DNA from 3 places in the Streptacidiphilus sp. PB12-B1b genome. Region 3 is predicted to be linked to each of the others. Evidence: riboswitches for the same ligand, from Rfam matches in the RefSeq annotation. Region 3 holds a riboswitch; each other region holds the start of a gene.
What was found. Region 3 has a riboswitch for cobalamin ahead of GXW83_RS25500 (cobalamin biosynthesis protein). Riboswitches for the same ligand answer to the same signal wherever they lie in the genome.
Positions count from the first base shown of each region.

Region 1: it holds a riboswitch for cobalamin, as region 3 does, so the genes downstream of both, GXW83_RS05285 (ribonucleoside-diphosphate reductase subunit alpha) here and GXW83_RS25500 (cobalamin biosynthesis protein) in region 3, are expected to answer to the same signal.
Region 2: it holds a riboswitch for cobalamin, as region 3 does, so the genes downstream of both, metE (5-methyltetrahydropteroyltriglutamate--homocysteine S-methyltransferase) here and GXW83_RS25500 (cobalamin biosynthesis protein) in region 3, are expected to answer to the same signal.

Region 1 is NZ_CP048405.1:1,136,353-1,146,504, forward strand. Features, by position in the region: gene GXW83_RS05285 (ribonucleoside-diphosphate reductase subunit alpha) at 1-2,005, opposite strand, end outside; cobalamin riboswitch at 2,117-2,315, opposite strand; gene GXW83_RS05290 (GNAT family N-acetyltransferase) at 2,327-2,827, opposite strand; gene GXW83_RS05295 (LPXTG cell wall anchor domain-containing protein) at 2,961-3,986, shown strand; gene GXW83_RS05300 (tyrosine-protein phosphatase) at 3,970-4,815, opposite strand; gene GXW83_RS05305 (phospho-sugar mutase) at 4,890-6,626, opposite strand; gene GXW83_RS05310 (purine-nucleoside phosphorylase) at 6,748-7,566, opposite strand; gene GXW83_RS05315 (gamma-glutamylcyclotransferase) at 7,739-8,176, opposite strand; gene GXW83_RS05320 (NAD(P)H-quinone dehydrogenase) at 8,250-9,686, shown strand; gene GXW83_RS05325 (DeoR/GlpR family DNA-binding transcription regulator) at 9,878-10,152, shown strand, end outside.
Region 2 is NZ_CP048405.1:3,344,162-3,354,313, forward strand. Features, by position in the region: gene GXW83_RS15035 (Glu/Leu/Phe/Val dehydrogenase) at 1-497, opposite strand, end outside; gene fahA (fumarylacetoacetase) at 494-1,723, opposite strand; gene GXW83_RS15045 (hypothetical protein) at 1,720-2,583, opposite strand; gene GXW83_RS15050 (homogentisate 1,2-dioxygenase) at 2,580-3,788, opposite strand; gene hppD (4-hydroxyphenylpyruvate dioxygenase) at 3,819-5,024, opposite strand; gene GXW83_RS15060 (hypothetical protein) at 5,301-5,858, opposite strand; cobalamin riboswitch at 6,045-6,267, shown strand; gene metE (5-methyltetrahydropteroyltriglutamate--homocysteine S-methyltransferase) at 6,405-8,714, shown strand; partial or broken gene GXW83_RS15070 (FAD-dependent monooxygenase) at 8,977-9,238, shown strand; gene GXW83_RS15075 ((2Fe-2S)-binding protein) at 9,441-10,152, shown strand, end outside.
Region 3 is NZ_CP048405.1:5,893,305-5,903,456, reverse strand. Features, by position in the region: gene cobN (cobaltochelatase subunit CobN) at 1-2,925, opposite strand, end outside; gene GXW83_RS25505 (cobyric acid synthase) at 3,087-4,583, opposite strand; gene GXW83_RS25500 (cobalamin biosynthesis protein) at 4,580-5,587, opposite strand; cobalamin riboswitch at 5,702-5,832, opposite strand; gene GXW83_RS25495 (hypothetical protein) at 5,998-6,348, opposite strand; gene GXW83_RS25490 (FAD-binding oxidoreductase) at 6,498-7,901, opposite strand; gene GXW83_RS25485 (S9 family peptidase) at 8,133-9,317, shown strand; gene GXW83_RS25480 (hypothetical protein) at 9,483-10,152, shown strand, end outside.

The DNA of each region.
Region 1 (10,152 bases), 4.8 Mb from region 3:
CGCGCAGCGACTCGCGGGCGGCGGAGGTCCACAGCCCGAGCGCCTTGAGGTCGGCCACCAGGTACGGGTTGACCTGGAGGAACTCCCCGCTCAGGGTCTCCCGCTTGAACAGGTTGGACACCTGCGGCTCGATGCACTCGTACACGCCCGCGATGGAGGCGATGGTCGCGGTCGGGGCGATCGCCAGCAGCAGCGAGTTGCGCAGCCCGGTGACGGCGATCCGCTCGCGCAGCGCGGCCCAGCGGTCGGCCCAGGCGGTGGCGGTGTCGAAGTGGTCGATGTGCAGCTGGCCGCGCGCGGCGCGGGTCTCCTGGTACGCCTCGTGCCTGCCGAGGCGCTCGGCCAGGTCGCAGCTGGTCTCGTAGGCGGCGAGCATGATCCGCTCGGAGATCCGGGTGGACAGCTCCTTGGCCTCGGCCGAGTCGAAGTCCAGCCGGAGCCGGAAGAAGACGTCCTGCAGGCCCATGACGCCCAGGCCGACCGGCCGCCAGCGGGAGTTGGAGGCGGCGGCCTCGGGGGTCGGGTAGAAGTTGATGTCCACGACCCGGTCCAGGAAGGTCACGGCGGTGCGGACGGTGGCGTCCAGCCGCTCCCAGTCCATCGAGCCGTCGGCCAGCAGGTGCGCGCCGAGGTTGACCGAGCCGAGGTTGCAGACGGCGGTCTCGGAGTCGTCGGTGACCTCGATGATCTCCGTGCACAGGTTGGACGAGTGGACGGTGCGGCCGGGCAGCGCGGTCTGGTTGGCGGCGCGGTTGGAGGCGTCCTTGAAGGTCATCCAGCCGTTGCCGGTCTGCGCCAGGGTGCGCATCATCCGGGCGTACAGGGAGCGGGCCGGGACGGTGCGGGCGGCCAGCCCGGCGGCCTCGGCCTTGGTGTAGGCGGCGTCGAACTCCGCGCCCCACAGGTCGACCAGTTCGGGGACGTCGCCGGGGGAGAACAGCGACCACTCGGCGTCGGCCTCGACCCGGCGCATGAACTCGTCCGGGATCCAGTGCGCCAGGTTGAGGTTGTGGGTGCGCCGGGCCTCCTCGCCGGTGCTGTCGCGCAGCTCCAGGAACTCCTCGATGTCCGCGTGCCAGGTCTCCAGGTAGACGCAGGCGGCGCCCTTGCGCCGGCCGCCCTGGTTGACCGCCGCCACCGACGAGTCCAGCGTGCGCAGGAACGGCACGATGCCGTTGGACTGGCCGTTGGTGCCCCGGATCAGGCTGCCGCGCGAGCGGATCCGGCTGTACGACAGGCCGATGCCGCCCGCGTGCTTGCTGAGCCGGGCGATCTGCGCGTAGCGGGCGTAGATCGAGTCCAGCTCGTCCAGCGGGGAGTCCAGCAGGTAGCAGGAGGACATCTGCGGGTGCCGGGTGCCGGAGTTGAACAGGGTCGGCGAGGAGGGCAGGTACTCCAGCCGACTCATCAGCCGGTACAGCTCGGCGACCTCGGCCACGGAGCCGGTGTCCCCGCCGATCTGCAGCCCGCAGGCGACGCGCAGCATGAAGTGCTGCGGGGTCTCGATGACCTGACGGGTGATCGGGTGGCGCAGCAGGTAGCGGGAGTAGACGGTGCGCAGCCCGAAGTACTCGAAGCGGTCGTCCCCGGCGGGGTCGACCACCGCGTCCAGGGCCGCGGCGTGGGCGGCGACGAACGCGGCGGTGGGGTCGCCGATCAGCCCCTCGCGGTGACCGACAGTGATCGAGGCGGCGAAGCAGGTGGAGCCCTGGCCGGCCGCCTCCTCGCGGATCTCCTCGGCCAGGAGGCGGGCCGCGAGCCGGGAGTACTGCGGGTCCTCGGCGATGAGCGCGGCGGCGGCCTCGGTGGCCAGCCCGCGCAGTTCGGCGTAGTCCGCGCCGCCGCTGCGGCCGCGCAGGGCGGCGGCGGCGACCCGTCCGGGGTCCACCTCGGGGAGGTCGGCGGAGCGCTCGGTGAGCGTACGCAGCAGGGCAGCGCCGGGGCCGTCAGGGGTGCCGGGTGCACCGGCCTGGGCAGGCAGGGTGGCGGTTGCTGTGTCAGTCACGTTCGCTCCTCGTTGGCGGCGGCCGGTCGGCGAGGGGCCGCCTCGGGCGGAGCGAGGCGTGCGAAAGCGCAAGACGGCAGCGCGCAGCACATCCTCGGCCCACCCTCGGGGCCCGGAAGTCATGCCGTCGGCAGGTAATCGGACTTGCGGGCGCGATTCCGGGCGACCGGAAGGGTCGGGACGCTCGGGGCGCAGCCGCTCACCGCTGCGGGGCAGTCCCGGATTCGCACCGGGTTCCCCTGCTTCGACAGCGAGAGTGAGCATACATCTGGTGGCGCTGGCTGGAAGCACCACCAGATGTTGTGTCGGGCGTGAGCAGATTCACTGGACTAGTTCCAATGCATAGGTCATCAGTTCGACTCCCGGGGCGGGGGACCAGTCGCGGGCCGGGGTGCGTACGAAGCCGAGCCGTTCGTAGATCCGGTGCGCGCGGACCATGGCCGGCTGGGTCGACATCACCAGCCTCGGCAGGCCCCGCTCGCGCGCCCGTTCGATGCAGGCGCGCACCAGCGCCTCGCCCGCGCCCCGCCCGCGCGCCTCCGCCGAGACCGCCAGCATCCGGAACTCGCCCTCCTGCCCCTGCGCCAGATCCGCGTACGGAGAACCCGGCGGCGCGAAGGTCACCGACCCCAGCAGCGCCCCCGAGAGCGGGTCCACGGCGACCAGCAGCTCGGCCCGCCGGGCCCGGTCGCGGCCGTCGCGCAGGCGCGCCGCGTTGGCGCTGTCGCGCGCGGTGTGGCCGTCGCCGATGAAGGATTCGGCGGTGAGATCCCCGGCGGCGTCGAGCTCGGACGCGAGGGCGGGGCGGATGACGATGTCCATGCCCGAGAGTCTGCCCCAGCGCCGGAAGGGGCTCGGAACGGGGCCCGGCACCGGAATGGCGGTACCCGGTCGTCGTCGCCGAGCGTGACGACTGGTGGCGTGTCAGATTCAAAAAGTGACTACTACAACACGCATGCGCAGGACGATAGGACTGGGCCTGGCCGCCTTGGTGGCCGGGCCGCTGGGGGCGATGGGCACGGCGGGCATGGCCCACGCGGCCGCGACGGCGACGGCGACCGCGACGACGGCACGGGCGGGCGGGGCGGTACGCGCCGCCGCGCCGGAGGCGGCGGCCTGCGGGGCCGTCAGCAGGGCCTCGCACGACAGCGCCCAGCCCGCCGTGAGACCCCGTCAGTCGCACCGCACGAGCCCGGCGGGCGGCCACGCCTCCACCACCGGGCACCCGTCGCAGAGCCGGGCCGACCCGGGCTGCGACAGCGCCCGCCCGGCGGCCGACAGCGCGGTCCGCCCGCGGCCGCAGCGGCCCGTCCGGATCGCCCCGGCGACGGGAGCCCGGGCCGTCGACCTCCGGACGGCAGCGGCTCCGGCAGCGGCCGTGGCGGCGGCTGCGGCGGTGGACCCGCACCCAGCCCGCGCGGCGGCGCACACAGCACCGCACGCAGCACCGCACGCAGCACCGCACGGGACGCAGCCGCAGGCCGGGGGCAGCGCGGGCGGGGACGGCCGTGGGGAGACCGGCAAGGGCGGCAAGGGCAAGGGCGGCCACGGCCACGGCGCGGGGAAGGGCCACGGCGGTAAGGGCCACGGCGGCGGCAAGGGCGGCCACGGCGGGACGGACGCCGCCGTGCCGGTCGGGCTGGACGCGGTCGCGCACAGCGGCGGCCGTGGCGGCGCCGGGAACCAGGACGGCGGCTGGAGCGGTCAGGCCGCCGACGCCGACGGGAGCGGCGCCGGCTGGGCCGGTCGCGGCGGCCAGGACGGCGACGGCGACCACAGCGACCGCGGCGACCACGGCGGGCGGGACGGCCACGACGGCTGGGACGGCCGTGACGGTCACGGCGGCGCCCGGCCGGAGCTGGCCGCCACCGGCGTCTCCGGCGAGGGCACGCTGCTGATCGGCGGCGCCGCCGCCGTGGCGCTCGGCGGCGGCGCCGGGCTGCTGCTGCTCCGGCGGCGGGTGCTCAGGCGCTCTCTGTGAGCAGCTCCCGCAGCCGCCGCAGCTCCTCCGAGGTCAGCCCGAGGTGGCGCAGGTACGCCTGCATGCTGCCGTAGCGGCCGGACGTCCGGCGGAGGAAGAGGGCGAGCAGGTCGGGGTGGACCGGTCGGGAGATCCGGTCCACCCCGTGTTCGTCGAGGTAGTGCACCGGTTCGCCGAGCAGCCCGAGGCCAAGGTTGGACAGGACGTAGTCGTCGGTGATGTCGGCCTCGTCCACGCCCAGGGCGGAGAGGATGACGGCCACGGTGACCCCGGTGCGGTCCTTGCCGACGGCGCAGTGCAGCAGCGCGGGCAGCGCGCCGGGCTCCAGCAGCCGCCGGACGCAGGCGAGGATCGGCGGGCCCGCGACGTCCGCCATGAAGGCGTACATGGGCTCCAGCGGGTGGTGCGGGGCGGCCGGGGCCCCGCCCTGCCCGTCGGCGTCCGGCTCGCCGTCGAGGGAGGCGTCGGGGGAGGCGTCGACGGCCGAGTCCGGGTTGCCGGAGGTGGCTTCGAACGGCGGCAGGGTCGGCAGGTTGACCGAGCTGAACGGCAGCCCGTGGGACAGGTCCGGCCAGCGCCGGATCTCGGGCTCGCTGCGCAGGTCGACAACGGTGTTCAGGCCCAGCTCGGCCAGGCGTTCGGCACCCTCGGGCGTCAGCTCGCCGAGCGCGCCCGAGCGGTAGAGCGCGCCCGCGCGCACCCGTCGGCCGTCGGCGGCGGCGAACCCGCCGACGTCGCGCAGGTTGTGCACGCCGGGGACGTCCAGCAGGCGCTCGCTGCCGGTCAGCGCGCCGGCAGCGGATATGGCGGGGGTGTCGGTGGTCTCCATGGCCGCCACCCTAGGGCGCGGGCGCTCCGCTCCACCCGGCCCCCGCCGACTGCGGGGCCCGGGCGGAGCGGGGGTCACAGGCCCGCGGCGGCGGAGAGGTCGCGGGTGAGGTCGGCCAGCAGGTCGGCCGCCCGGGCGCGCGCGGGGGCGAGGCCGGAGGCGGAGGCGACCGGGAGGACGACCTCCAGGTAGCACTTGAGCTTGGGCTCGGTGCCGGACGGGCGGACCACCACCCGGGCCGCGGCGACCGCGTCGCCGCTGAGCCGGTAGCGCAGGCCGTCGGTGGGCGGCAGCCCGCCCACCCCCTGGTCCAGGTCGTCGGCCTGGTCCACGGCCAGCCCGCCGAGCGCGGTCGGCGGCTGTTCCCGCAGCCGGGCCATGGCCGCGTCGATCAGCTTCAGGTCGGTCAGCCGCACCGACAGCTGGCTGGTGGCGTGCAGCCCGTGCCGGACGGCCAGCTCGTCCAGCAGGTCGTTCAGGGTGCGGCCGTCGGCCTTGAGGACGGCGGCGAGTTCGGCGACGGCCAGGGCGGCGGTGATGCCGTCCTTGTCGCGCACGCCCTGCGGGTCGACGCAGTAGCCGAGCGCCTCCTCGTAGCCGTAGCGCAGTCCGGGGGCGCGGGAGATCCACTTGAAGCCGGTGAGGGTCTCGGCGTAGGGCAGCCCGGCGGCTTCGGCGATCCGCGACAGCAGTGAGGAGGAGACGATGGTGGTGGCGAAGGCCCCCTGCGCGCCGCGCGCGGCCAGGTGGGTGGCGAGCAGGGCGCCCACCTCGTCCCCGTGCAGCATCCGCCAGCCGGCGTCGTCAGCGTCGGCGGTACCGGCGTCGGTGGCGCGGACGGCGACGGCGAGGCGGTCGGCGTCCGGGTCGTTGGCGATGATCAGGTCGGGCTGTCCGGGCGGGCCCTGCTCGGCCGCGGTGCGGATGGCCAGGTCCATCGCCCCCGGCTCCTCCGGGTTGGGGAAGGCGACGGTGGGGAAGTCCGGGTCGGGGTCGGCCTGGGCGGCCACCGTCAGCGGGGCCGGGAAGCCCGCGCGGTCGAAGGCGGCGAGCAGCGTGTCCCGGCCGACGCCGTGCAGCGGGGTGTAGACGACGCTCAGGTCGCGCGGGGTGGCCGGGTCCAGGGTGGTGAGCGCGCGGGCCAGGTACGGCTCGACGATCTGCTGTCCGGTCAGCACCTGCCAGCCCCCGGCGGCGCGCGGGACGTCCGCCAGCGAGCCGATGGCGTCGATCCGGGCGGCGATGTCGGCGTCCTGCGGCGGGACGATCTGCGCGCCGTCGCCCAGGTAGACCTTGTAGCCGTTGTCCCGGGCCGGGTTGTGGCTGGCGGTGACCATCACCCCGGCCACCGCGCCCAGGTGGCGGATGGCGAAGGCCAGCACCGGCGTGGGCAGCGGGCCGGGCAGCAGCGCGGCCCGCAGCCCCGCCCCGACCACGGCGGCGGCCGTGTCCAGGGCGAAGTCGCGCGACTTGTACCGGGCGTCGTAGCCGATCACCACCAGGCCGTCCGGGGAGTCCTGGCGCAGGTAGGCGGCCAGCCCGGCGGCGGTGCGCAGCACCACGGCGCGGTTCATCCGGGTCGGCCCGGCACCCATCTCGCCGCGCAGCCCGGCGGTGCCGAACCGCAGCGTCCCGGAGAACCGCTCGGCCAGCTCGGACCAGGCCCGGGCCTCGTCCTCGGAGCCGTCGCCCTCGCCGCACTCGGCGGCGGCGAGGAGGGCGGACAGCTCGGCCCGGGTGTCCGGGTCGGGGTCCTCGGCGAGCCAGCTCCGGGCCCGGGAGAGCAGGTCGGTGGCGGGGATCGGCGTCATGGAGTCATCCGTTCCGTTCATTGTCCGGCGCCTCGGTGGCCGGGGTGGTCGTCCGGTGGTGTTCGCCGTTGGTCTCCGGGGGTGGCCCGGCGGCGGGCGGCGGGCGCCGGTCAGCCGGTGGTCACAGCCGCTGCAGGACGTCGGCGAGCAGCGCCCCCATGCGGGAGGCGGACGCCTGGCCTGCGGCCAGCACCTCGGCGTGGTTGAGCGGCTCGCCGCTCAGGCCCGCGGCGAGGTTGGTGACCAGGGAGAGGCCGAGGACCTCGGCCCCCGCCTCGCGGGCGGCGATGGCCTCGAGGACGGTGGACATGCCGACCAGGTCCGCGCCCATCGTCCGGACCATCCGGATCTCGGCCGGGGTCTCGTAGTGCGGGCCGGGGAACTGGGCGTAGACGCCCTCCTCCAGGCCGGGGTCGACCTCCCGGCACAGGGCGCGCAGGCGCGGCGAGTAGAGGTCGGTGAGGTCGACGAAGTTGGCGCCGACGATGGGCGAGGCCGCCGTCAGGTTGAGGTGGTCGCTGATGAGCACCGGCTGGCCGGGCGTCATGCCCGCCCGCAGGCCGCCGCAGCCGTTGGTGAGGACCACCGTGCGGCATCCGGCGGCGACGGCGGTGCGGACGCCGTGGGCGACGGCGGCGACGCCGTGCCCCTCGTAGTAGTGGGTGCGGCCGAGGAAGACCAGGGCGCGGGTGCCGCCGATCTGGAGCGACCGGACCTTGCCGGAGTGGCCGGCGACGGCGGGCGGTGGGAACCCGGGGAGTTCGGTGACCGGGAACTCGCAGGCAGGGGCGCCGAGCTCGTCGGCTGCCGGAACCCAGCCGGAGCCCATCACCAGAGCCACGTCGTGCTGTTCCACACCGGTGAGGGCGCGCACGGCTGCGGCGGCGTCCTTGGCGGCGGCGTAGGGATCGGTGATGACCGACTGAAGGTATGCGTTCACGCGACGAGGATAACCACGAAACCTACGCGCGTAGAAGTGGTCCGGGCCGATGGTCCCGGTTTGGCACCGTCTGGTCCATCCCGAGGTCCGTCAGATGGACGCCCGGACCGGCGTCGGACGGGTATCGATTGAGGAGGAAAGCGGACAGAATGCCGCGCCCGCCCGGCAGGGCCTAGCAGGGGCGCTTGCGCAGTTCCATCACGTAGTCGTGCGGGGCGCCCGCGGACTCCGCCGCGTCGGCGATGATGCCGAGGTAGCGCGCCGAGGGCAGGCCGCCCTCGTAGTCGTTGAGGACGTACGTCCAGGCGGTGAGGTCGCCCTCCAGGGTGTGCACCCGCACCCGGACCTTGCGGTAGAAGCCCAGCGGCAGGCCCTCCCAGCGGTCGAGCCCGGCCTCGTCGCCCGGGGCGATGTCGTAGAGGCCGACGAAGACCTGGTCCTTCTCGTCCTCGACCACGGTGGCGATGGAGCCCTCCCAGCCGAACTGCTCGCCGCCGAAGGTCAGCCGCCAGCCGTCCAGCCAGCCGGTGCAGCGCAGCGGGGAGTGCGGGGCGCGGCGGCTCATCTGCCGCGCGTCGAGGTTGCTGGCGTAGGCGGCATAGAGCGACATGCGGCATAGCCTACGGGAGCCGCCGGTACGCGGGCGGAGCCGTGGTGTCGCCCACCCCTCGCGGTGCGGGACAATGGCTCATGTGACTCGCATTGTGATCATTGGTGGCGGACCCGGCGGCTACGAGGCGGCACTCGTCGCCGCTCAACTCGGCGCGGAGGTGACCGTCGTCGACCGCGACGGCCTCGGCGGGGCGGCGGTGCTGACCGACTGCGTGCCCTCCAAGACGCTGATCGCCACCGCCGAGGTGATGACCAGCTTCGACAGCTCCTACGAGGAGCTGGGCATCAAGGTCGCGGCGGACCCGTCCAGTGCCCGCGTGGTCGGGGTGGACCTGGGCAAGGTCAACCGACGCGTCAAGCGGCTCGCGGTCGCCCAGTCGCACGACATCACCCAGTCCGTCACCCGGGCCGGGATCACCCTGCTGCGCGGCTTCGGCCGGCTGGAGGGCGGCCAGGACATCGACGGCTCGCGCGCCGTCGTGGTCGACCTGGTCGACGGCGGGACGCAGACGCTGCGCGCCGACGCCGTGCTGATCGCCACCGGCAACCGCCCGCGCGAGCTGCCCGAGGCCAAGCCGGACGGCGAGCGCATCCTCACCTGGACTCAGGTCTACGACCTGGACGAGCTGCCGGACGAGCTGATCGTGGTCGGTTCCGGCGTCACCGGCGCCGAGTTCGCCGGCGCCTACCAGGCCCTCGGCTCCAAGGTGACGCTGGTCTCCAGCCGCGACCGGGTGCTGCCCGGCGAGGACCCGGACGCCGCCGCGGTGCTGGAGGACGTCTTCAAGCGGCGCGGCATGAACGTCATCTCCCGCTCGCGCGGCGAGGCGGCCCGGCGGGTCGGCGACAAGGTCGAGGTGACGCTGACCGGCGGCCAGGTGATCACCGGCTCGCACGTGCTGATGGCGGTCGGCTCCATCCCCAACACCGCGGGCATGGGCCTGGAGGAGGCCGGGGTCAAGCTGACCGACGGCGGCCAGGTCAAGGTGGACCGGGTGTCCCGGACCTCCGCCCCGGGCGTGTACGCGGCCGGCGACTGCACCGGCGTGCTGGCGCTGGCCTCGGTCGCCGCCATGCAGGGGCGCATCGCCATGTACCACGCGCTGGGCGACGCGGTGCAGCCGCTGAACCTGAAGACGGTCGCCGCCAACGTCTTCACCGACCCGGAGATCGCCACGGTCGGCTACAGCGCCGCCGACGTCGAGTGCGGCAAGATGGACGCGGTCTGCGTCAAGCTGCCGCTGCGCGGCAACCCGCGCGCCAAGATGCAGGGCATCCGGGACGGCTTCGTGAAGCTGTTCTGCCGCCCCGGCACCGGCATCGTCGTCGGCGGGGTGATCGTCGCGCCGCGCGCCAGCGAGCTGATCCACCCGATCTCGCTGGCGGTGGAGCTCAACCTGACCGTGGAGCAGGTCTCCGGCGCGTTCACGGTCTACCCCTCGGTGTCCGGCTCGGTCGCCGAGGCCGCGCGCCAGCTGCACATCCGCAAACGCGCCGACCAGTCCTGACGGCCCGTCCGGCCCCGCTTTCCCCCGTACGGGGGAGCGGGGGCCGGTGCGGGCGGCGCGAATTGTAGCGCTGCGCGCCGCTGGCTGGTGGACAACTTCGGCTACTAGGTGCAAACGCCTGAAAGCAGACGGTCATGCACGTTACCGTCTGTTTCGTGTTCGCAGCAGAACGTCGCCAGTTGATCCTCGAAATGGTGCGCGCCAACGGAGCGGTATCGCTCCGGGAGCTCGCACGAGTCGTCCAGACCTCCGAAGTGACCGTGCGCCGTGACGTACGCGCTTTGGAGGCCGAGGGCCTCCTCGACCGCCGGCACGGGGGCGCGGTGCTCCCCGGCGGTCTCTCACGGGAGCCCGGATACCCGCAGAAGACCCATCTCGCCGCCGCCGAGAAGAGCGCGATCGCGGACCTCGCCGCGTCGATGGTCGCCGAGGGCGACGCCATCGTCGTCGGGGCGGGCACGACCAC
Region 2 (10,152 bases), 2.5 Mb from region 3:
TCGACCACCTGGGCCACCCCCTGGCGTAGCTGGCCCAGGCGACGCACCTGGGCACTGTCGCCGGGGCCGTAGTGGCCCCGCACCACGCCCTCCTGCGGATGCCACAGCCCCAGGCCCTCGGTGAGCGGCACGACCTCCGCCATCTCGTCGACGTTCAGGTCGCCGCCGGTGCCGTAGTAGCTGCGCAGCAGCGGGGTGATGGCCTGGTACCAGCGGGTGAGGACGCCCTGCTTGCGCGGGTCGCGCGGGTCGAAGTCGATGCCGGACTTCGCGCCGCCGATCGCCGGGCCGGAGACGGTGAACTTGATCTCCATGGTCTTGGCCAGCGACTCGACCTCGTGCCGGTCCAGCCCGGCCCGCATCCGGGTGCCGCCGCCGGCCGCGCCGCCGCGCAGCGAGTTGATCACGACCCAGCCCCTGGCCGGGGTCTCGGTGTCCTGCCACTCGAAGACGATCTGCGGGGCCTTCGCCTCGAACTCGGCCAACTGGACCTTCACGACTGCTCCTTGTGCACGTGCTCGGAAAAGTGGGGGTGGGTGGGGGCGGGCAGGATGCGGCCGGCGACCTCGCCGAGGCCGATGCGGGCGCCGTCGGGGCCGGGCGCGGTCGCGCGGATGACGACCTCGTCGCCGTCCTCCAGGAAGGTCCGGGTGGAGCCGTCGGGCAGGACGACGGGGTCCTGGCCGCCCCAGCTGAGCTCCATCAGCGAGCCGCGCTGGTCCTTGTCCGGGCCGCTGACGGTGCCGGAGGCGAACAGGTCGCCGGGCCGGATCGAGGCGCCGTTGACGGTCATGTGCGCCAGCATCTGCGCCGGGGTCCAGTACATGGTCGCGTACGGCGGGCGGGAGACCGGGTGCCCGTTGAGGCGAATCTCCAACTCCAGGTCCAGTCCCCAGGGCTGACCGCCGGTCAGGTACGGCAGTGGCTGCGGGTCCTGGCGCGGCGGGTCGGTCCGGGCGTGTTCGAGCGCGGCCAGCGGGACCACCCACGGGGACACCGAGGTGGCGAAGGACTTGCCCAGGAAGGGGCCCAGCGGCACGTACTCCCAGGCCTGGATGTCGCGGGCCGACCAGTCGTTGACCAGGCACACGCCGAAGACGTGCTCGGCGAAGTCCGCCGGGGCCACCGGCTGCCCGGGCGCGGTGGCGGCGCCGACGACGAATCCGACCTCCGCCTCGATGTCCAGCCGCAGGCACGGCCCGAAGGAGGGTGCCGCGTCCGTGGGCGCCTTGCGCTGGCCGTTGGGGCGCGGCACCGGCGTCCCGGAGACCACGACGGTCCCCGAGCGGCCGTGGTAGCCGATCGGCAGGTGCTTCCAGTTCGGGGTCAGCGGCTCCGAGCCGGGGCGGAACATCTGGCCGATGTTGCTCGCGTGGTGCTCGCTGGCGTAGAAGTCGACGTAGTCGCCGACGGTGAACGGCAGGTGCAGCCGCGCCTGGTCCAGCGGGACCAGGGCGGGCTCCACCACCGCGCGCCACCGCTCATCGGTCAGCAACTCGGTGATGCGGGCCCGGACCGCGTCCCAGCGGGCGCGGCCCTGGCCGAGGAAGGCGTTGAGCGCGGGCGCGGCGAAGACCGGGTCGTCCAGCGCGGTGGCCAGGCACAGCACCTGGTCGCCGATGCGCACGCCCACGCGCGGCTCGCGGTCCGCGGTCGAGAACACCCCGTAGGGGAGGTTGCTCACGCCGAAGGCGGAGCCCTCGGGAAGGGCGAGCCAGGTCATGTGTGGGTCTCCTCGGGGCGGCGCACCAGGCCCAGTGCGGTCAGGTCGGTGACGGGATCGGTGATGCTGCACGTCCCGAAGGACAGGAAGGCGGTGCGGGCCCGCGCCAGCCGGCCGTCCTCGGCGGCGGCTGCCACCTGGCCGGCGACGATCCCGGGCGAGCGTTCGGCCAGGATCTCGGCCAGCTCCGCCGGCTGCCCGCCGCGCAGCGCGGCGTCGGTCGCCAGCAGCACGTTCAGGAACCCGTGCTGCTCCAGGGCGCCGTCGGTGTGCCGGACGGCGTGGTGCAGTCCGGCGGTGCACTTGAACGGCAGCCCGCGCCCGGCCGCGGCGAGGATCGTCCGGGACAGTTCCCGCTCGTCCGGGTGCGCCTGTGGGACCAGTCCGCCGGTGCGGAACTTGGCCCGGTGCCGGGTGCCGACCAGGGCGTCCAGCACGTCTTCCTGGCGCGGCCCGCGCGGGACCTCCAGGAACCCGGCGACCCCGGCGGGAAGATGGGCGTCCAGGGCCGCGACCGCCTCGGCGGCCGTCATCCGCTCCGGCAGGACCACCTCCACGGCCGCGAGGACGCCGGGCGCCGCCCGGGCGAAGCGCTCCAGCGCCTGCGGGAGTGCGTCCGGCCCGTCGGGCAGGGTCAGGCTCACCGCGAGCGGGCCGGTCAGCTCGTCCACCCGGGCGGCCGGGCAGACGAAGGAGCCGACGAGCGGGGCGTACCAGGCGGACCGGTGCCCCTGGTGCGCCGGGAGCGCCTGCGGCAGCGGCAGGTCGCCCGGCGGGAAGACGGCCGCGTCGTCGAGGAAGGCGTCGAACGGTCCGAGTGGGCCGGACGGGCCGGGGGCGCTGCCTGGGGAGGCGGTCACTGCGCCTCCCCTGCCTGCCGGGCCCAGGTCCAGGCGTAGCCCGGATCCTCGCACCCCTGGCCGGCGACGCCGAGCTCCAGCGGACGGAAGGTGTCGACCATGACCGCGAGCTCGTCGAAGAACTCGGCGCCCAGCGAACGCTCCACCGCGCCCGGCTGCGGGCCGTGCGAGTGGCCGCCGGGGTGCAGGCTGACGGAGCCCTGGCCGATGCCGGAGCCGCGACGGGCCTCGTAGTTGCCGCCGCAGTAGAACATGACCTCGTCCGAGTCCACGTTGGCGTGGTAGTAGGGCACCGGCACCGCGAGCGGGTGGTAGTCCACCTTGCGCGGCACGAAGTTGCACACCACGAAGTTGCGGCCCTCGAAGACCTGGTGCACCGGCGGCGGCTGGTGCAACCGGCCGGTGACCGGCTCGAAGTCGGCGATGTTGAAGGTGTACGGGTACAGGCAGCCGTCCCAGCCCACCACGTCGAACGGGTGGCGCTGGTGGACGTGGACCGTGCCCGCCTGCCCGGCCGGGCCCGCGCCGCGGTGCCGGACGTACACCTCGGTCTCGCCGTCGTCGACGACCAGCGGCTCGTCCGGGCCGTGCAGGTCCCGCTCGCAGTAGGGCGCGTGCTCCAGCAACTGCCCGTAGCGCGACAGGTAGCGCTTGGGCGGGGCGATGTGGCTGTCCGCCTCGATGACGTAGGCCCGCAGCGGCGCGCCCGGGTCCGGGATCCAGCGGTGGGTGGTGCCGCGCGGCAGCACCACGTAGTCGCCGGCCCGGACCGGCAGGACGCCGAAGCCGGTCTCCACCGTGCCGCCGCCGGACTCGACGTAGACGCACTCGTCGCCGACCGCGTTGCGGTACAGCGGGCTGGGCGCGTCGGCGGCCACGTAGGACAGCCGCACGTCGGCGTTGCCGAGCACCAGCCGGCGGCCGGTGACCACGTCCACCGGCGCCGTGTCCTGGTCGGGGAAGAGCGCGTGCAGGCGCAGGTGCCGCGGCAGCAGGGGAGCGTTGGGGGCGGTGCGCTGGTCCGGCAGCTCCCAGGACCGGGCGCTCGTCAGCGCGGAGGGGATGCCCTGGTGGTAGAGCAGCGAGGAATCGCTGGAGAAGCCCTCCTCGCCGACCAGTTCCTCGTAGTACAGCCCGCCGTCCGGGCGGCGGTGCTGGGTGTGGCGCTTGGGCGGGACGTGGCCCACCCGGCGGTAGTACGGCATACCGGGGCTCTTCCTCGCGTTCCTCGCAGCCTAGAAGTTGCCGCGCTTGGCCTGCTCGCGCTCGATGGCCTCGAACAGCGCCTGGAAGTTGCCCTTGCCGAAGCCCAGCGAGCCGTGGCGCTCGATCAGCTCGAAGAAGACGGTCGGCCGGTCACCGATCGGCTTGGTGAAGATCTGCAGCAGGTAGCCGTCCTCGTCGCGGTCGACCAGGATGCCGCGCGAGGCCAACTCCTCGACCGGTACCCGGACCTGGCCGATGCGGGCGCGCAGCTTCGGGTCGGTGTAGTACGAGTCGGGCGCGTCCAGGAACTCCACGCCCTTGGACCGCAGCACGTCCACGGTGGCGAGGATGTCGTTGGTCGCCAAGGCCAGGTGCTGGACGCCGGGCGCGCGGTAGAAGTCCAGGTACTCGTCGATCTGGGAGCGCTTCTTGCCGACGGCCGGCTCGTTCAGCGGGAACTTCACCCGGTGGTTGCCGTTGGCGACGACCTTGCTCATCAGCGCCGAGTACTCGGTGGCGATGTCGTCCCCGACGAACTCGGCCATGTTGGTGAAGCCCATGACCCGGTTGTAGAAGTCCACCCACTGGTCCATCTTGCCCAGCTCGACATTGCCCACGACGTGGTCCAGGGCCTGGAACAGGCGCTTGGGCTCGCCCTGCGGCTTGACCCAGCCGCTGCTGCGGGCGACGTAGCCGGGCAGGTAGGGGCCGGTGTAGCGGGAGCGGTCGACCAGCGTGTGCCGGGTCTCGCCGTAGGTGGCGATGGCGGCCGTACGCACGGTGCCGTGCTCGTCGGTGACGTCGTGCGGCTCGACCAGGACGGTCGCGCCCTGGGTGCGGGCGTGCTCGATGCACTTGTCCACATCCGGGACCTCCAGCGCGATGTCCACCACCCCGTCGCCGTGGCGGCGGTGGTGGTCCAGCAGCTCGCTGTCCGGGTCCACCCCGCCCTTGACGACGAACCGGGCCGCGCCCGAGCGCAGCACATAGGCGTGGTGGTCGCGGTTGCCGGTGGTGGGGCCGGAGTAGGCGATCAACTCCATCCCGAAGACGGCCTGGAAGAACAGCGACGCCTGCGTGGCGTTGCCCACCGACCAGACCACGGCGTCCCAGCCGGTCACCGGGAAGGGGTCCCGGTCCCCGTCGTACTCCACGAGCCCGACCAGCTGACGCAGCTGGCCCAGGTCGAGTTCGGCGAGTCGTTCCTGGTCGGTGAGGGTGGTCTCGATGGTCACGGGTCGTTCTCCTCCACTGAGCACTGCGGCGATGGACACAGAGCACACCGTATGAAGCCGTGGGGGACAAGAGTGCCTCGCTGGGCTGCACAACCTGTACGATCTGCCCAGCCATCCGGCACAATCACTGAGCATATTGTCCAGTGGATCGAGCAAGGTCGCCCTAATCACCGTCTGCAGGGACGCGGCGGACGCGGCCATGGAAAAGCCCTGCCGTACCCGGAATCCGCCCCCGCGTCGGACCGCCGAGGCGCGTCAGCGTGCGGTCGCCGTGGGTTACTGGGGCGCCGGGGCGCAGCCGCCGTCGGCGAGGTAGCCGGTGACCTCGGTGGTGACCGAGGTGCCGACGATGTCGCCATGGATGCAGTCGCCTGCGGGCGGTTCGACCACCACGGACATGTCCACCGGGTCGGTCGCCGAGAAGGCGGTGACCGCGACGGCGGCCGGCGTCATCCTGGTGGCCGTCGCCGTGACTGTCTGCAGCTGTGCCTGGGTGACCGGCTTGCCGACCAGGTGCTGGAGTGCGGTCCGCAGGGTCGCGGCCAGGGGCTGGTCCAGCGCCTCGGCGCTCGGTGCGGCTGGCAGTTGGCTGGCGTACGCGTGGTTCTCCGCGGTCCGCTGCTGCCAGCTCTCGCTGATGCAGGGGGCTGGTGTCGAGTCGCCCTGCGCCTCGGGCGGTAGGCAGAACCCCTCCGGCACCGGGCGCGCGGACCCTGCGGCCGTCCGCCCCTGCGCCTGCGCCTGCGAGGAGGTCACGTGCTCGGTGCCGCAGCCGCCCAGCGCGGCGGTCAGCAGGAGTGCGGCACATCCCTTGGCCAGTCCCGAAGAGCGCATCTGCCACCCTGGTCCGACAGCCCATCAGTTCGGATGCAGAACGATCCGATCGTGATCGGAACGTTGCAGTTCCGTCCCGGTCGGGCCACGGGCCGACTCCTCCGTCCTCGGCCGGTGCCACCCGGAGCGGATGCGGCAACCGCACCCGTTCATCCGCGATCCGGACGCGGAGGGCGCCATGGGGATAGGCTGGTAAATGCAGTCGGTTCGCCCTGTCTGCCAGGCAGGGCGTCGTAAGAGGGAACCCGGTGGGAATCCGGGACTGCCCCGCAGCGGTGAGTGGGAACGACCGCCGTCACACGCACTGGACGACACAGTCCGGGAAGCGACGGCCAGTAGGTGCCGGAGTACCAACAGGTCTCCGGTGTGCCCATGAGTCCGAAGACCTGCCACTGCCCGCGTGCTCCCTGCACACGGTGATCTCGGTGACCTCGTGGGCGGGTTGGCGGAGCAGGCGGGCACGGGTAGGGGGCCGCGCCCTGACTGCTGTTCCTTCGCGCCCCGTGCTCTCCCGGGATCGCAACGCGACTCGCGAAGGAGAGTTCCGTGTCACCGAGTGTCACCAGCGCGCAGGCCACCGTCCACGGCTATCCCCGGCAGGGCCCCAACCGTGAGCTGAAGAAGGCCGTCGAGGGCTACTGGACCGGCCGGGTCGACGCCCAGGACCTGCACATGACCGCCGCCACGCTGCGCCGCGCCGCCTGGCAGAGCCTTGCCGACGCCGGGATCACCGAGATCCCCACCGGGGACTTCTCCTTGTACGACCACGTTCTGGACACCAGCGTCGCCGTGGGTGCGATCCCGGAGCGGCACCGCGCCGCGGTCGATGCCGATCCGCTGGACGGCTACTTTGCGATGGCGCGCGGCACCCAGGAGGTCGCGCCGCTGGAGATGACCAAGTGGTTCGACACCAACTACCACTATCTGGTGCCCGAGTTGGGCCCGGACACGGGCTTCGCCGCGAACCCGGCGAAGCCCGTCGGCGAGCTGAGCGAGGCCCTCGCGCTCGGCCACAACGCCCGGCCGGTCCTGGTCGGGCCGCTCACCTACCTGCTGCTGGCCAAACCCGCGCCGGGCGTCGCCGCCGACTTCCAGCCGATCACCCTGGTGGACCGCCTGCTGCCGGTCTACGCCGAACTCCTGGAAGACCTGCACGCGGCGGGCGCGGAGTGGGTCCATCTGGACGAGCCGTGCCTGGTGCAGGACCGGACTCCGGCCGAGCTCAACGCCGCAGCCCGGATCTACCGCGAGCTGGGCACGGTCACCGACCGCCCGAAGATCCTGGTGGCGACCTACTTCGACCGGGCGGGCCAGGCCCTGCCGGTGCTGGCCAAGGCCCCGATCGAGGGCGTCGGCCTGGACTTCACCGGCCCGGCCGCTGCCAATCTGGACGACCTGGCCGCCGTCGGCGGCCTGCCCGGCAAGCGCCTGGTGGCCGGTGTCGTGGACGGCCGCAACATCTGGATCAACAACCTGGAGAAGTCGCTCACCACCCTGGGCACCCTGCTCGGGCTGGCCGACCGGGTCGACGTCGCCCCCTCCTGCTCGCTGCTGCACGTCCCGCTGGACGCCGCCGTCGAACGCGACCTGGATCCGCAGGTCTCGCGCTGGCTGGCCTTCGCCCGCCAGAAGACCGCCGAGATCACCACCCTGGCCACGGCGCTCAGCCGTGGCACCGACGCCATCGCCGCGCAACTGGCCGCCAACCGGGCCGACCTGGCCTCCCGCGCCGCCTCCGCGATCACCCGCGACCCGGCCGTACGCGCCCGCCTGGCCGCGACCACCGACCAGGACGCCCACCGCGCCCAGCCCTATGCCGAGCGCGCCCGGGCCCAGCGCGCCCGGCTGGACCTGCCGCTGCTGCCCACCACGACCATCGGCTCCTTCCCGCAGACCACCGACCTGCGCACGGCCCGCGCCGACCTGCGCGCCGGGCGCATCGACACCGAGGGCTACCAGGAGCGCATGCGGGCCGAGGTGCGTGAGGTCATCGCCTACCAGGAGAAGGCCGGGCTGGACGTCCTGGTGCACGGCGAGCCCGAGCGCAACGACATGGTCCAGTACTTCGCCGAGCAGCTGCACGGCTACCTGGCCACCCAGCACGGCTGGGTGCAGTCGTACGGCACCCGCTACGTGCGCCCGCCGGTCCTGGCCGGGGACATCTCCCGCCCCGCCCCGATGACCGTGGAGTGGTTCCGCTACGCCCAGAGCCTGACCGACCGTCCGGTCAAGGGCATGCTCACCGGCCCGGTGACCATGCTGGCCTGGTCCTTCGTCCGGGACGACCAGCCGCCGGCGGACACCGCCCGCCAGGTCGCCCTGGCCCTGCGCGACGAGGTCGGCGACCTGGAGGCGGCCGGCGCCGCCGTGATCCAGGTCGACGAACCGGCCCTGCGCGAGACCCTGCCGCTGCGCGCCGCCGACCGTCCCGGCTACCTGGCCTGGGCCACCGAGGCGTTCCGGCTCAGCACCAGCGCGGTCCGCGCCGACACCCAGATCCACACCCACATGTGCTACGCCGAGTTCGGCGAGATCATGACCGCGATCGACGACCTCGACGCCGACGTCATCTCATTGGAGGCGGCGCGCTCGCACATGCAGGTCGCCCACGAGCTGGCCCAGGTCGGCTACCCGCGCGAGGTCGGGCCGGGTGTCTACGACATCCACTCGCCGCGCGTTCCCAGCACCCAGGAGGCCGCCGCCCTGCTGCGTCAGGGCCTGGCCGCGATCCCGGCCGAACGGCTGTGGGTCAACCCCGACTGCGGCCTGAAGACCCGCGGCTGGCCGGAGACCCGCAGCTCACTGGACCACCTGGTGGCGGCCGCCCGCCTGATCCGGGAGGAGCTCAACGCCTGACCCGGCCACCGGGGCGGGCGGGCACGCCACCGCGTCCGCCCGCCCCAGGCCGCGCCGAGCAACCACGGACCGGTGGGGGAGCCGTACCGGTGCGGCGTGGGCCCGGCGGAAGCGGTGCACGTCGCCCGGCGGTCGTTCCCACTCGCCGCTGCGGGGCAGTCCCGGATCCCCACCGGGTTCCCCCCTGACGACGCATCCCGCCTGGCAGACGGGGGCGGTGCTGCACCGCCACGGCTGCACCGTCGCCGTCCTCGAACGCGACCTGGCTGCCTACGGTGCCAACCGCTCCTTCGTCGCCCAGCGCAACAGCGGCGGCCACGTCAAGGTGTACGCCAAGTTCCGCGCGCCGCTGGACTGGCACACGAACCTGGACCTGGCGGACGACGAGGCCGTGCGATCGAGCCTGCTGGCCCTGTTCGACGGCTGGGCCGCTCCCGTCCTCGACCTCCTCCGGCACGGCACCGCTTTCGTCCACCGCCCCTTCTACGCCCTGCCCGTGTCCCACACCTGGACCCACGTAAAGCCGTCGCCCACTTCGACCAAGTCCAGCCATCCTGAACGCCAAGCGAACGCAGGGACGTCTGCGTCGAACGCGACCATCGGCCCAAGCAGCGCCTTGCGTCGCCGCGAGGATGACTCGATCATGAGGGCCATGACCGGATCCGCCGTATCACCCGCGCCCGTGCCCGCCCGGTCAGAGCCGGTCAGGGCGGCATGATCGCGCCGGTGCCGGATGCGGAGATGCTCGACGAGTTGGCGGCCCTCGGCCCGTTCTTCGCCGTCCAGGCTCACGCACCGACCTCGGAGATACTCGCGCCGTGGGACAGCATGGCGGCGCTGGTCAAGGACCCGCAGGTGCTGTCCAACCGGGTCGAGTCCGTGCGGTCGTACCTGGCCGCGGGCAGCGGCAGGACTTCTCAGGAGCTGGAGTTGCGTGTAGCGGCCTCGGTCACCCACCTCGGTCTGGCGGCCAGGCTGCTCTCGCCGGCTCTGGCCATGGCTGTTCTGCACGGGACCGTCCTGCCGTGGCGGTTGGACCGCCTTCGCTGGCAGCAGGTGCCCGGCGGGATGTTTCCGCTGTCCATTGCACTGGGCCAGGGACACATCGGTGACGTGCAGACCTTGGCTGATGGCCTGTCAGATGATGTGCTGCACGGGGCGTTGAAGGACATCGAGCTGATGGTCGCGGAGATGTCCGTCTCCGCCCGGGTGCTGAGGGGGAACGTCGCCTCCGCCGTCAACGGGGCCGTCGGCGCGCTGGCGTCCGCACGGCCCGAGTGCGCGCCGCGCGCGCGGCTGCTCGCGTCCGCCCTGCTGGAGCGGCCGCCCCTGCTCGGCAGCGCGACCCACGACGGCACCGGGCACGGCTTCCGCCGCCGCAGCTGCTGCCTGATCTACCGGGCCGCGCCCACAGGAGCAAGGGCCGTCTGCGGTGACT
Region 3 (10,152 bases):
ACCGAAGATCCGGGCGGTGGCCCGGCGGCGGTCGCCGTGCTCGGCGGTGTCCTGCTCCACGTGCGCCCGGACGTAATTGGCCTCCTCCGGCTCGTCCAGCGCGGCCACGGCCTGCACCGCGTCGTCCAGCAGCGCCACCACATGCGGGAAGGCGTCGCGGAAGAAGCCGGAGATACGGACCGTCACATCCACGCGCGGGCGGCCCAGTTCGGCGGCCGGGACGATCTCGAAGCCGGTGACCCGGCGGGAGGCGTCGTCCCACACCGGGCGGCAGCCGAGCAACGCCAGGATCTCCGCGATGTCGTCGCCCTGGGTGCGCATGCAGGAGGTGCCCCACACGGTGAGCCCCACCGAGCGCGGGTAGCCGCCGTTGTCGGCCAGGTAGCGGGCGACCAGCGAGTCCGCCAGGGCCTGGCCGACCTCCCAGGACAGCCGCGAGGGAATGGCCTTGGGGTCGACCGAGTAGAAGTTGCGCCCGGTCGGCAGGACGTTGACCAGGCCGCGGGTGGGCGATCCCGAGGGGCCGGCCGGGACGTACCCGCCGCGCAACGCCCGCAGCACGTGCGTCAGTTCGTCGGTGGTGCGCTCCAGTCGGGGCACGACCTCGGTCGCGGCGAACTCCAGCACCGCTACCGCGTCCGGGATCTGACGTCCAGTCACTTCAGTGACCAGTTTCCCGGCGGCGGCCGTCGTCCAGCCGGCCGCCTCCATCCCCTCCGCCAGTCGGCGGCACAGCTGCTCCAGCAGGTCCACCGCGTCCGAGCCGGTCCGCGACGGCCCGGCGACCAGCCCGGTCAGCTCGGCGGGGACCGTCACCGGCGCCCCCGGCTCGGCCAGCAGGGCCTTCTCCGACAGTCCGAACTCCCGTGCCAGGCTGGCCCGCAGGCCCGGCAGGGCGTCCGCCTGGCCGCCCCACACCTGCGCCGAGCGCAGCACTGCCAGCACCAGGTTGACCCGCGCCTCGCCGACCGGGCCGCCGCCGAGGATGTGCAGCCCGTCGCGGATCTGCACGTCCTTGATCTCGCACAGGTAGCCGTCGATGTGCATGACGAACTCGTCGAACGCGTCCTCGTCCGGCTGGTCGTCCACATGCAGGTCGTGGTGCAGCTCGGCGGCCTTCACCAGGGTCCAGATCTGCGCCCGCACGGCCGGGGCCTTGGCCGGGTCCAGGTCCTTGACCAGGGCGTACTCGTCCAGCAGCTGCTCCAGCTTGGCCAGGTCGCCGTAGGTGTCGGCGCGGGCCATCGGCGGGACGAGGTGGTCCACCACGGTGGCGTGGCCGCGCCGCTTGGCCTGGGTGCCCTCGCCGGGGTCGTTCACGATGAACGGGTAGACCAGCGGCAGCTCGCCCAGCACCGCGTCCGGGGCGCACCCCGCCGACAGGCCCAGGCCCTTGCCGGGCAGCCACTCCATGGTGCCGTGCTTGCCCAGGTGGATGACGGCGTCCGCGCCCCAGGACTGCTCCAGCCAGCGGTAGGCGGCCAGGTAGTGGTGCGAGGGCGGCAGGTCCGGGTCGTGGTAGATGGCGATGGGGTTCTCGCCGAAGCCGCGCGGCGGCTGGATCATCAGCACCACATTGCCGAACTCCAGCGAGGCCAGCACGATCTCGTCGCCGTCCACGTACAGGCTGCCCGGGGCGTCCCCCCAGTGGCTGCGGATGCCCTCGCGCAACTCCCCTTCCAGGGAGTCGAACCAGCCCTGGTAGTCGGCGAGCGGCACCCGCGCCGGGGCGGCCCGCAGCTGCTCCTCGGTCAGCCACTCCACGTCGTGGCCGCCGGCCGCGATCAGACGGTGGATCAGTTCGTCCCCGCCGGAGGGGTAGTCGCTGACGCCGTAGCCCGCCCCCCGCAGGGCGTCCAGGAGTTGCACGGCGGAGGCCGGGGTGTCCAGCCCGACCGCGTTGCCCACCCGGGAGTGCTTGGTGGGGTAGGCGGTGAAGACGACCGCGATCTTCTTCTCGGCGTTGGGCTTGTGCCGCAGCGCGGCGTGCCGCAGGGCGATCCCGGCGACCCGGGCGGCCCGCTCCGGATCGGCGACATAGCCGGGGATGCCGTCCTCGCCCAGCTCCTTGAAGGAGAAGGGCACGGTGATGATCCGGCCGTCGAACTCGGGGATGGCCACCTGCATGGCCGCGTCCATGGGGGAGAGGGCCGCGTCGGAGGCCTCCCAGGCGGCTCGTCCGGTGGTCAGGCACAGGCCCTGGATCACCGGGATGTCCAGCTCGGCCAGCGCGCCGGTGTCCCAACTCTCCTCCGCGCCACCGGCGGAGGCGTCGGCGGCCACCGTGCCGCCGGAGGCGAGGACGGTGGCGACCACCGCGTCGCACCGCCCCAGCAGCTGGTACAGCCCGGCGTCCGCCCCTCGGAGCGAACCGCAGAAGACCGGCAGCGCGTTGCCGCCGCGGGCCTCGACCGCGTCGCAGAGGGTCTCCACGAACGCGGTGTTGCCGGAGAGTTCGTGCGCCCGGTAGAAGAGCACTCCGACCGTGGGGCGGCCGTCGGTGAACCCGCGCTGCCCGCTGACGCCGTACTGCGGCATCGGCTGGGGCGCGGCGAAGCCCTCGCCGGTGAGCAGCACCGTGTCGGAGAGGAACCGGGCCAGCTCGCCGAGGTTGGCCGGGCCGCCCTCGACCAGGTACGCCAGCGCCTCGGCGACGACGCCCGCGGGCACCGAGCTCATGCCCATCAGCTCGGCGTCGGGCACGGCCTCGCCGCCCAGCAGCACAGTCGGCACGCCGGAGGCGGCGATCACTGCCAGCCCGTCCTCCCAGGCGCGGCGGCCGCCGAGCAGCCGGACGACGACGACGTCCGCGCCGTCGAGCAGCGCGCGCAGCTCCGCGCCGGTGTCCAGCCGGGTGGGGTTGCCGATGCGGTAGTCCGCACCGGCGGCGCGGGCCGCCAGCAGGTCGGTGTCGGCGGTGGACAGCAGCAGGACCGTCGCGGTGTGCGGCGCTCCCGACGGCCGGGTCGGCTGGTCCTGCTCGGCCTGCGTGGCCACGGTGGTCTCCCCTGTCGGTGGTGAGGATGGTGAGGACGGCGTCGGTGGTGAAGCGGGTGAAGAGGGCGGGGGTGTGCGAGGCGGGGCGGTCACGGTGCGCCCGGCGGTACGAACGGCAGCCCGGTCGGCACGCCGCCCTCGATCAGCCGCAGCAGCGCCGCCGTGTCGGCGTGCTCCTCGATCAGGTCCGCGAGCCGGTCCAGCCGGTCCTCGCGGGCGGCGGCGAAGCAGGTGTCCGGCGCGGGGGTGAAAGCGCGCCCGGCCAGCTGGGCGACCTCCCGCAGGAAGGCCCGGCGGAAGCCGTCGTTCTCCAGCGCGCCGTGCCAGGTGGTGCCCCAGACCGCGCCGGTGCGGCAGCCGTCGAGGAACGGCTCGCCGCCCTCCACGGTGGCCACCCCGTGGTGGATCTCGTACCCGGCGACGGTCTGCCCGTACGCCTCGCCGACCGGGCGGGCCAGGGTCTTCTCCCGGGCGAACTCCACTCGCACCGGGAGCAGTCCGAGTCCGGGGACGGCCCCGGCCCGGGACTCGACCTCGTCCACGACCTCGCGCGCCAGCATCTGGTAGCCGCCGCAGACGCCGAGCAGCGGCTGTCCCTGCGCGGCCCGCCGGGCCAGGGCCGCGTCCAGGCCGCGCTCGCGCAGCCAGGCCAGGTCGGCGACGGTGGCGCGGCTGCCGGGCAGGACCACCAGGTCGGCGTCGGCCAGCTCCTCCGGCCGGGTGGCCCAGCGGACCAGGACGCCGGGCTCCTGGGCCAGGGCGTCGACGTCGGTGAAGTTGGACAGCCGGGGCAGCCGCACCACCGACACCCGCAGCACCTCCGCGCCGTGGGCGGGGCCGCTCGGGGCCCGGTCGACCAGCCCGGCCAGGTCGAGCGAGTCCTCGGCGTCCAGCCACAGGCCCTGCAGCATCGGCAGTACGCCGACGGTGGGGCGCCCGGTCAGCTTCAGCAGCATGTCCAGGCCGGGCTGGAGCAGCCGGACGTCGCCGCGGAACTTGTTGACGATCCAGCCGCCGATGTGCCGCTGGTCCTCCGCCGACAGCAGCGCCAGCGTCCCGTACATGGAGGCGAACACCCCGCCCCGGTCGATGTCGCCGACGACCACCACCGGCAGTCCGGCGGCGGTGGCCAGGCCCATGTTGGCCAGGTCGCGGTCGCGCAGGTTGATCTCGGCGGGGGAGCCCGCGCCCTCGCACACCACCACGTCGTGGCGGCGGCGCAGGTCGGCCAGGCAGTCCAGGGCGATCCGCAGCAGCGCGGGCTTGCGCTGGTGGTAGTCGAGCGCGCCGACCTCGGCCACCGGGCGGCCCAGCACCACGACCTGGCTGCGGCTGTCCGAGCCGGGCTTGAGCAGCACCGGGTTCATCGCCGCCTCCGGCTCGATCCCGGCGGCCGCCGCCTGCATGGCCTGGGCCCGGCCGATCTCCGCGCCGTCGGCGGTGACGAAGGAGTTGAGCGACATGTTCTGCGCCTTGAACGGCGCGACCGAGACGCCGGTGCGGGCCAGCCAACGGCAGATGCCCGCGGTGACCACGCTCTTGCCCGCGTCCGAGGTCGTCCCCGCGACCAGCAGTGCACCCGTCAACGCCGTTCCCTCCCACGTCCGCCGAGGCGTTCCCGGAGCAGGACCGCCGCGACCGCCGCGCCGACGGCCAGCAGCCCCACCCGGCGCGACAGCACGCACGCCCGTTCGATGTCGCCGACCGCCACCGGACGGCACTCGGCCGCCAGCACCGGCCGGTGCTCGGTCCTGGTCCCGTACGCCAGCGTCCCGCCGAGGCGGACGCCGAGTGCGCCCGCGAAGGCCGCCTCGGCCTGGCCGGCGTTGGGGCTGGGGTGGGCCGAGGCGTCGCGCCGCCAGACCCGCCAGGTCTCCGCGCGCCGCCCGGGACCGGCGGCGGCGACGGTCAGCAGCGCGGTCAGCCGGGCGCCGGGCCAGCCCGCGACGTCGTCCAGCCGGGCCGAGGCCCAGCCGAAGCGCAGGTAGCGCGGCGAGCGGTGGCCGACCATGGCGTCCAGGGTGTTCACCGCCCGGAAGGCCAGCAGCCCCGGCGTGCCCGCCAGCGCGCCCCAGACCAGGGCGTTGACCACGGCGTCGGCGGTGTTCTCGGCGACGGACTCCACCACCGCGCGGGCGATCTGCTGCTCCGTCAGCCCGCGCGGGTCGCGCCCGCACAGGTACGGCAGCCGCGCGCGGGCGGCGGGCAGGTCCCCGGCGTGCAGCGAGCCGCCGATCGTCCGCGCCTCGCGGACCAGCGACGCGCCGCCGAGCACGGTCCAGGTCGCCGCCCCGGCCAGCAGCATCCGGCCCGCCGACGCCAGGCCCGGGGAACGGACGGAGGAGCCGCCGCCCGAGGGCCCGCGCACCGCGCGCTCGGCGGCGATCGCCCCGGCCGCGACCGTCCCGACGCACAGGGCGGTGAAGGCCGCGCCGACCGCCCGGTGGTCACGCCACAGCCGTCGCTCCAGCGCCCCGGCCGCCCGGCCGAACCCGGCCACCGGGTGCCCGCGCCGGGGGTCGCCGAAGGCGGCGTCGGCGGCGTATCCCGCCGCGACGCCCAGGGCCGGTGCGCTGCGCACGGCGGTCAGCGGAGCGGCTGCGGGACGGTGGGGGCGGCGTGCGGGGGTGGCAGGCAGGGGACGCGCATGGCGTGGGATGTCCTCACTCAGGGTCCGCGCCCTGGATCGACGTACCGGGGGCGAGAGTCTCCTGGCTTCCGGATCGACGCGCTTCCGGGCCTTCCCGCAGCGGTACCGCACTGCCGTGGCCGTCGTTCGAAAGCGCTCCCCGGTGACAGTGGCGGGACCGCGCCGGATTCGCACCGGCTTCCTCTGCATGCCTCCGTTTGGCGCAATGATCCCACCACGCTGCCGGACCGACCGTCAACACACGGCCCGGCGACTCTTCTCACACCCGGCGCCCGCCCCCCCGGCCGGACGCGAGGACGCCGAGCCCGCGCCGGGTGCGGCACGGGCTCGGCGTCCTCGCGTCGGGCGGCTCAGGCGGCGCTGTCGCGGCCGCCCGCGCCCGGCCGCTCGGCGGTGCGCCGAGGCTGCAGCCTGACCAGGCTGAGCAGCTCCGCCGTGCCCTGGGCGACCTGGGCGACCTGGGCGACCTTTCCGGCCTGGGCCGCCTGCGCGGCCTTGGCGGCCTGGGAGATCTGGGCGACGGGGTTGGACCGACCGGTGGCCCGGCCGCGCCGCGCGGGCGCGACTGTCTCCGTCTGGCGTTGCAGCACCTGGTCCGCCGGGCTGGCCGGCGGGCGCAGGACGGTGTCCTCGAACCAGGCGAGGCCGAGGATCAGAAGCAGCCCCAGCGGGGCGATGAGCAGCCAGGCAAGGACAGACATGGGCACCCCAAGGTCGTTGAGTGCTGCGGTCCGGTGGAACCCCCCGGAGTCCAGCGTCCGCTCCGGCGGGCGTTTCCGCATCTCGGAGCGCCCACGCCCGGTCACTGCCTGTCAGTGACGCGTGTCAGCAATGCCTGTCGGTGACCGTGTCAGTGCCGCCCGGAGACCACGTCCGCCAATCGGGCGATCGGCGAGGTGGTGGTCCGGCCGCCGCGTTCCTGCCGGTCGGCGGCGTGGTAGGCGGCGTACATGCCGTGCACGCCGATCCAGCGCAGCGGCTCCGGCTCCCAGCGGCGGACCTGGTGGCCCACCCACGGCAGGCCGGTCAGCTCGCTGCCGTCCTCGCGCAGCACCAGGTCGCGCAGGGTCCGGGCGGCCAGGTTGGTGGTGGTGACGCCGCTGCCGACGTAGCCCCCGGCCCAGCCCAGGCCGGAGGCCCGGTCCAGCTCGACGGTGGAGCACCAGTCGCGCGGCACCCCGAGCACCCCGGACCAGGCGTGTGCGATCCGCACGTCCCGCGCGGCCGGGAAGAAGCGGACCATGATCTCCCGCAGCTGGTCGACGGTCTGCTGTGCGGTCCGCCCGTCGTTGTCGGTGCGCGAGCCGAAGCGGTACGGCACCCCGCGCCCGCCCAGCGCGATCCGGTCGTCGGCGGTGCGCTGGGCGTACATGTACGCGTGCGCCATGTCGCCGAGGGTCTCCCGGCCCTCCCAGCCGACCGAGTCCCAGAACTCCCGGGGCAGCGGCTCGGTCACCACCATGGACGAGTTCATCGGCAGCCAGGAGCGCCGCTCGCCGCGCAGCGCCGAGGTGAAGCCCTCGGTGGCCCGCAGCACGTACCGCGCCGACACGGTCCCGGTCGCGGTCACCGCCCGGGCCGGGCGGCCGTCGGCGGCGGGCAGGATCTCCCGCACCGCCGTGCCCTCGTGCACGGTCACGCCCAGCGCCCGGACCACCCGGGCCAGCCCCCGGGCCAGCTTCGCCGGCTGGATCCGGGCCCCGTGCGGCGTCCAGCTGCCGCCCAGCGTCCCGGCGACGCTGATCCGCGCGGCTGCCTCGGCGGCGCCGAGCAGCACCTGGTCCGTCTCGCCGTAGGCGTGCTCGGTGGCGACGTACCCGCGCAGCCGGTCCAGCTGCGCCGGGGTGTAGGCGACCTCCATCATGCCGCCCTTGACGATGTCGGCCTCGATGCCCTCGGCCGCGCAGACCTCGATCACCTCGTCCACGGACCGGTTCATCGCCTGCTGCATGGCCACCGCGCCGGGCTTGCCGTACCGGCGGGCGAAGGCGCCGCGCCCGGCGAAGCCGTTGTAGAGCCAGCCGCCGTTGCGGCCTGACGCGCCGTAGCCGCAGAAGCGCTGCTCCAGCACGGTGATCCGGAGCCCGGGATCGGCCTTCTTCAGGTAGTACGCGGTCCACAGCCCGGTGTAGCCCCCGCCGACGATGCAGACGTCGGCCTCGGCCGAGCCGTCGAGGGGCGTGCGCGGCGCGGGGACGCCCGCCTCCGCGTACCAGAACGAGACACCGCCGTTGGCGATGGCGGACGTGCCCATCAGGAGGACCTGCTTCCGCGAGGAGTGGGTTTTCCGGACCGTACCCATCCGCCGCGAGCAGCGGCAATGCGCACTCTGTCAGCCTCCCGCCGGGAAACGGGACACAGCGTCGGACGGACGGGCGTTCCGGGCGTCCGCCGGATGGCCGCGCCCGGCTGGCGCGCGCCGTGCATGGGCACTGGGATGGCGGGGAGGAGTACCGAGCGGGCACCGCCGAGCGTGGGGAGCGACATGCGTTGGGGAAGGGCAGCAGCCGTGGCCGCCGCAGCCGCCGTCGGAGCCGGTGCGGCGGTGCTGGCGGCGAGCCGGGCGGCCTCCGATTTCTCGGTCCGGCCCCGGGAGACGCCTCCGGCCGGGGGCGGTGGGCTGCGGGTGCAGGCCTCCGCCGACGGCCGGATCGAGCTGACCCGCAGCGGGGAGACGCTCCGCCCGGGCCGCTACGCCCTGGAGTGGGGCCCGGACGGCTCCGGTCCGGACGGCACCGGCCCCGTCGCCGGCTCCGTGCCCGCCGCCGGCCTGGGCTCCGGCCGCTCCGGCCGGGCCGTGGTCGGCGAGGTGATCGGCACCACCGACCGCACCGTCGTCCGCCGGCTGGAGAGCGGCACGGCGCCCCCCGACGGCACCGCCGTCCGGATCACCCCGCGGGTGCTGGTCGGCGACCCGTCCACCGCGCTCGGGCTGGACTTCACCGAGCCCCTGGTCCGCGGCGAGCTCGGGCCCATGCCCGCCTGGTACCTGTCCGGCGCCCGCGACCTGTGCGTGGTGGCCGTCCACGGCCCCGGCGAGGACCGACAGCAGGTGCTGCCGCTGCTGCCGCTGCTGACCCGGCTCAAGGTGCAGGTGCTGGCCGTGACCTATCGCAACGACGAGGGCGCGCCGCGCTCGCCGGACGGCCTCTCGCATTTCGGCGAGACCGAGTGGCGGGACGTGGAGGCGGCCGTCCAGCTGGCCCTGTCCGGCGGCTTCGGGCGGGTCCTGCTCCACGGCTGGTCGATCGGCGCGACCACGGCGCTGCACTTCCTGGAGCGCTCCCCGTGGCGGGACAGCGTGCGCGGCGTGGTGCTGGACTCCCCGGTGCTGGACGTCCGCGGCGCCGCCCGCCGCCAGGCCGCCCGGCGCGGCGTGCCGGACGCCCTGGCCGTCCTGGGGGCCCGCGCCGCCGAGGGCCGCGCCGGGCTGGACGGCGCCGCCGCGGACCGGCTCGCGCTGGGCCTCGGGCTGAATGCCCCGGTGCTGCTGATGCAGAGCCCGGACGACACCGTCGCCGACCCGGGACCGGCCCGCAGGCTGGCCGCGAGCCGCGAGGACCTGGTGCTGTACCGGGAGTTCCCCGGGGCTGAGCACGCGGCCCTGTGGAACGCCGATCCGGCCGGTTACGAGGAGACCCTGCGCAGGTTCCTCACCCCCCTCCTGTGACCCATCCGTCACCATTCCGGGACACGTTGGAAGCCCGTGTACCTGAGGATGTGACAACTACACCGTCCACGGGGAAGACTGCACGGCGTGACGTCCCGGAATTCGCGCGACCGTGATGCCCGACCTGTGGGTGGCACCGCTCAGGTGACCAGGCTGCCCACGGCTGTGCTTCCCACGCAGCCACGCAGCAGCGCCCCGCCCCGACCTTCGACCCAAGCCCGCCGCACTCCACCGGCCGGGCTGCCAGGACCCGCCCAGCTCGCTCCGCTCGCCCGGCGGCTGCTCGCCGACGCGGTGCGGATCGCCCGCTGGGCCGGGGAACTCCCCAGCGTCGACCGGCGCGGGGACCTCCACGAGGCGGACGCCCACGCCGCCGGGCGGGCGCTGGCCCTGACCATGCCCGCCGCCGCCGAGGCGTGGGAACGCGCCCGGCTGACCGGCCTGATCGAGCTGCGCGGCAGCGGCGCCGGCCCCGGCTGGCGGCTGCACGCCTGGGAGCACGACGACGAGGCCGTCCTGCGCGGCTGGGCGGCCCTGTTCGACGCCTGGACGCTGCTGGTGCCCGTCCCGGACCGGGCGCTGACCTCGCTGGCCGGCCTGGCCGTCGACCACGCGCCGCAACTGCTCTCCTTCCTGCACCTGGTGGACGATCCGGTTCCGCTCACCGAGCTGCGGGAGCTGTTGAGACGCGGCCTGGAGGAGCAGTGGCACGGCGGGGTGCATCCGGCCCTGGGCGCCCCCGTCCCGCACGCCGCCTGGGCGGTCTCCGCCGTGCGCGGCGACAGCGCCCTGGCGCTCACCCTCACCCCCGGCCCGGCCGAGGTCGCCGGCGTCC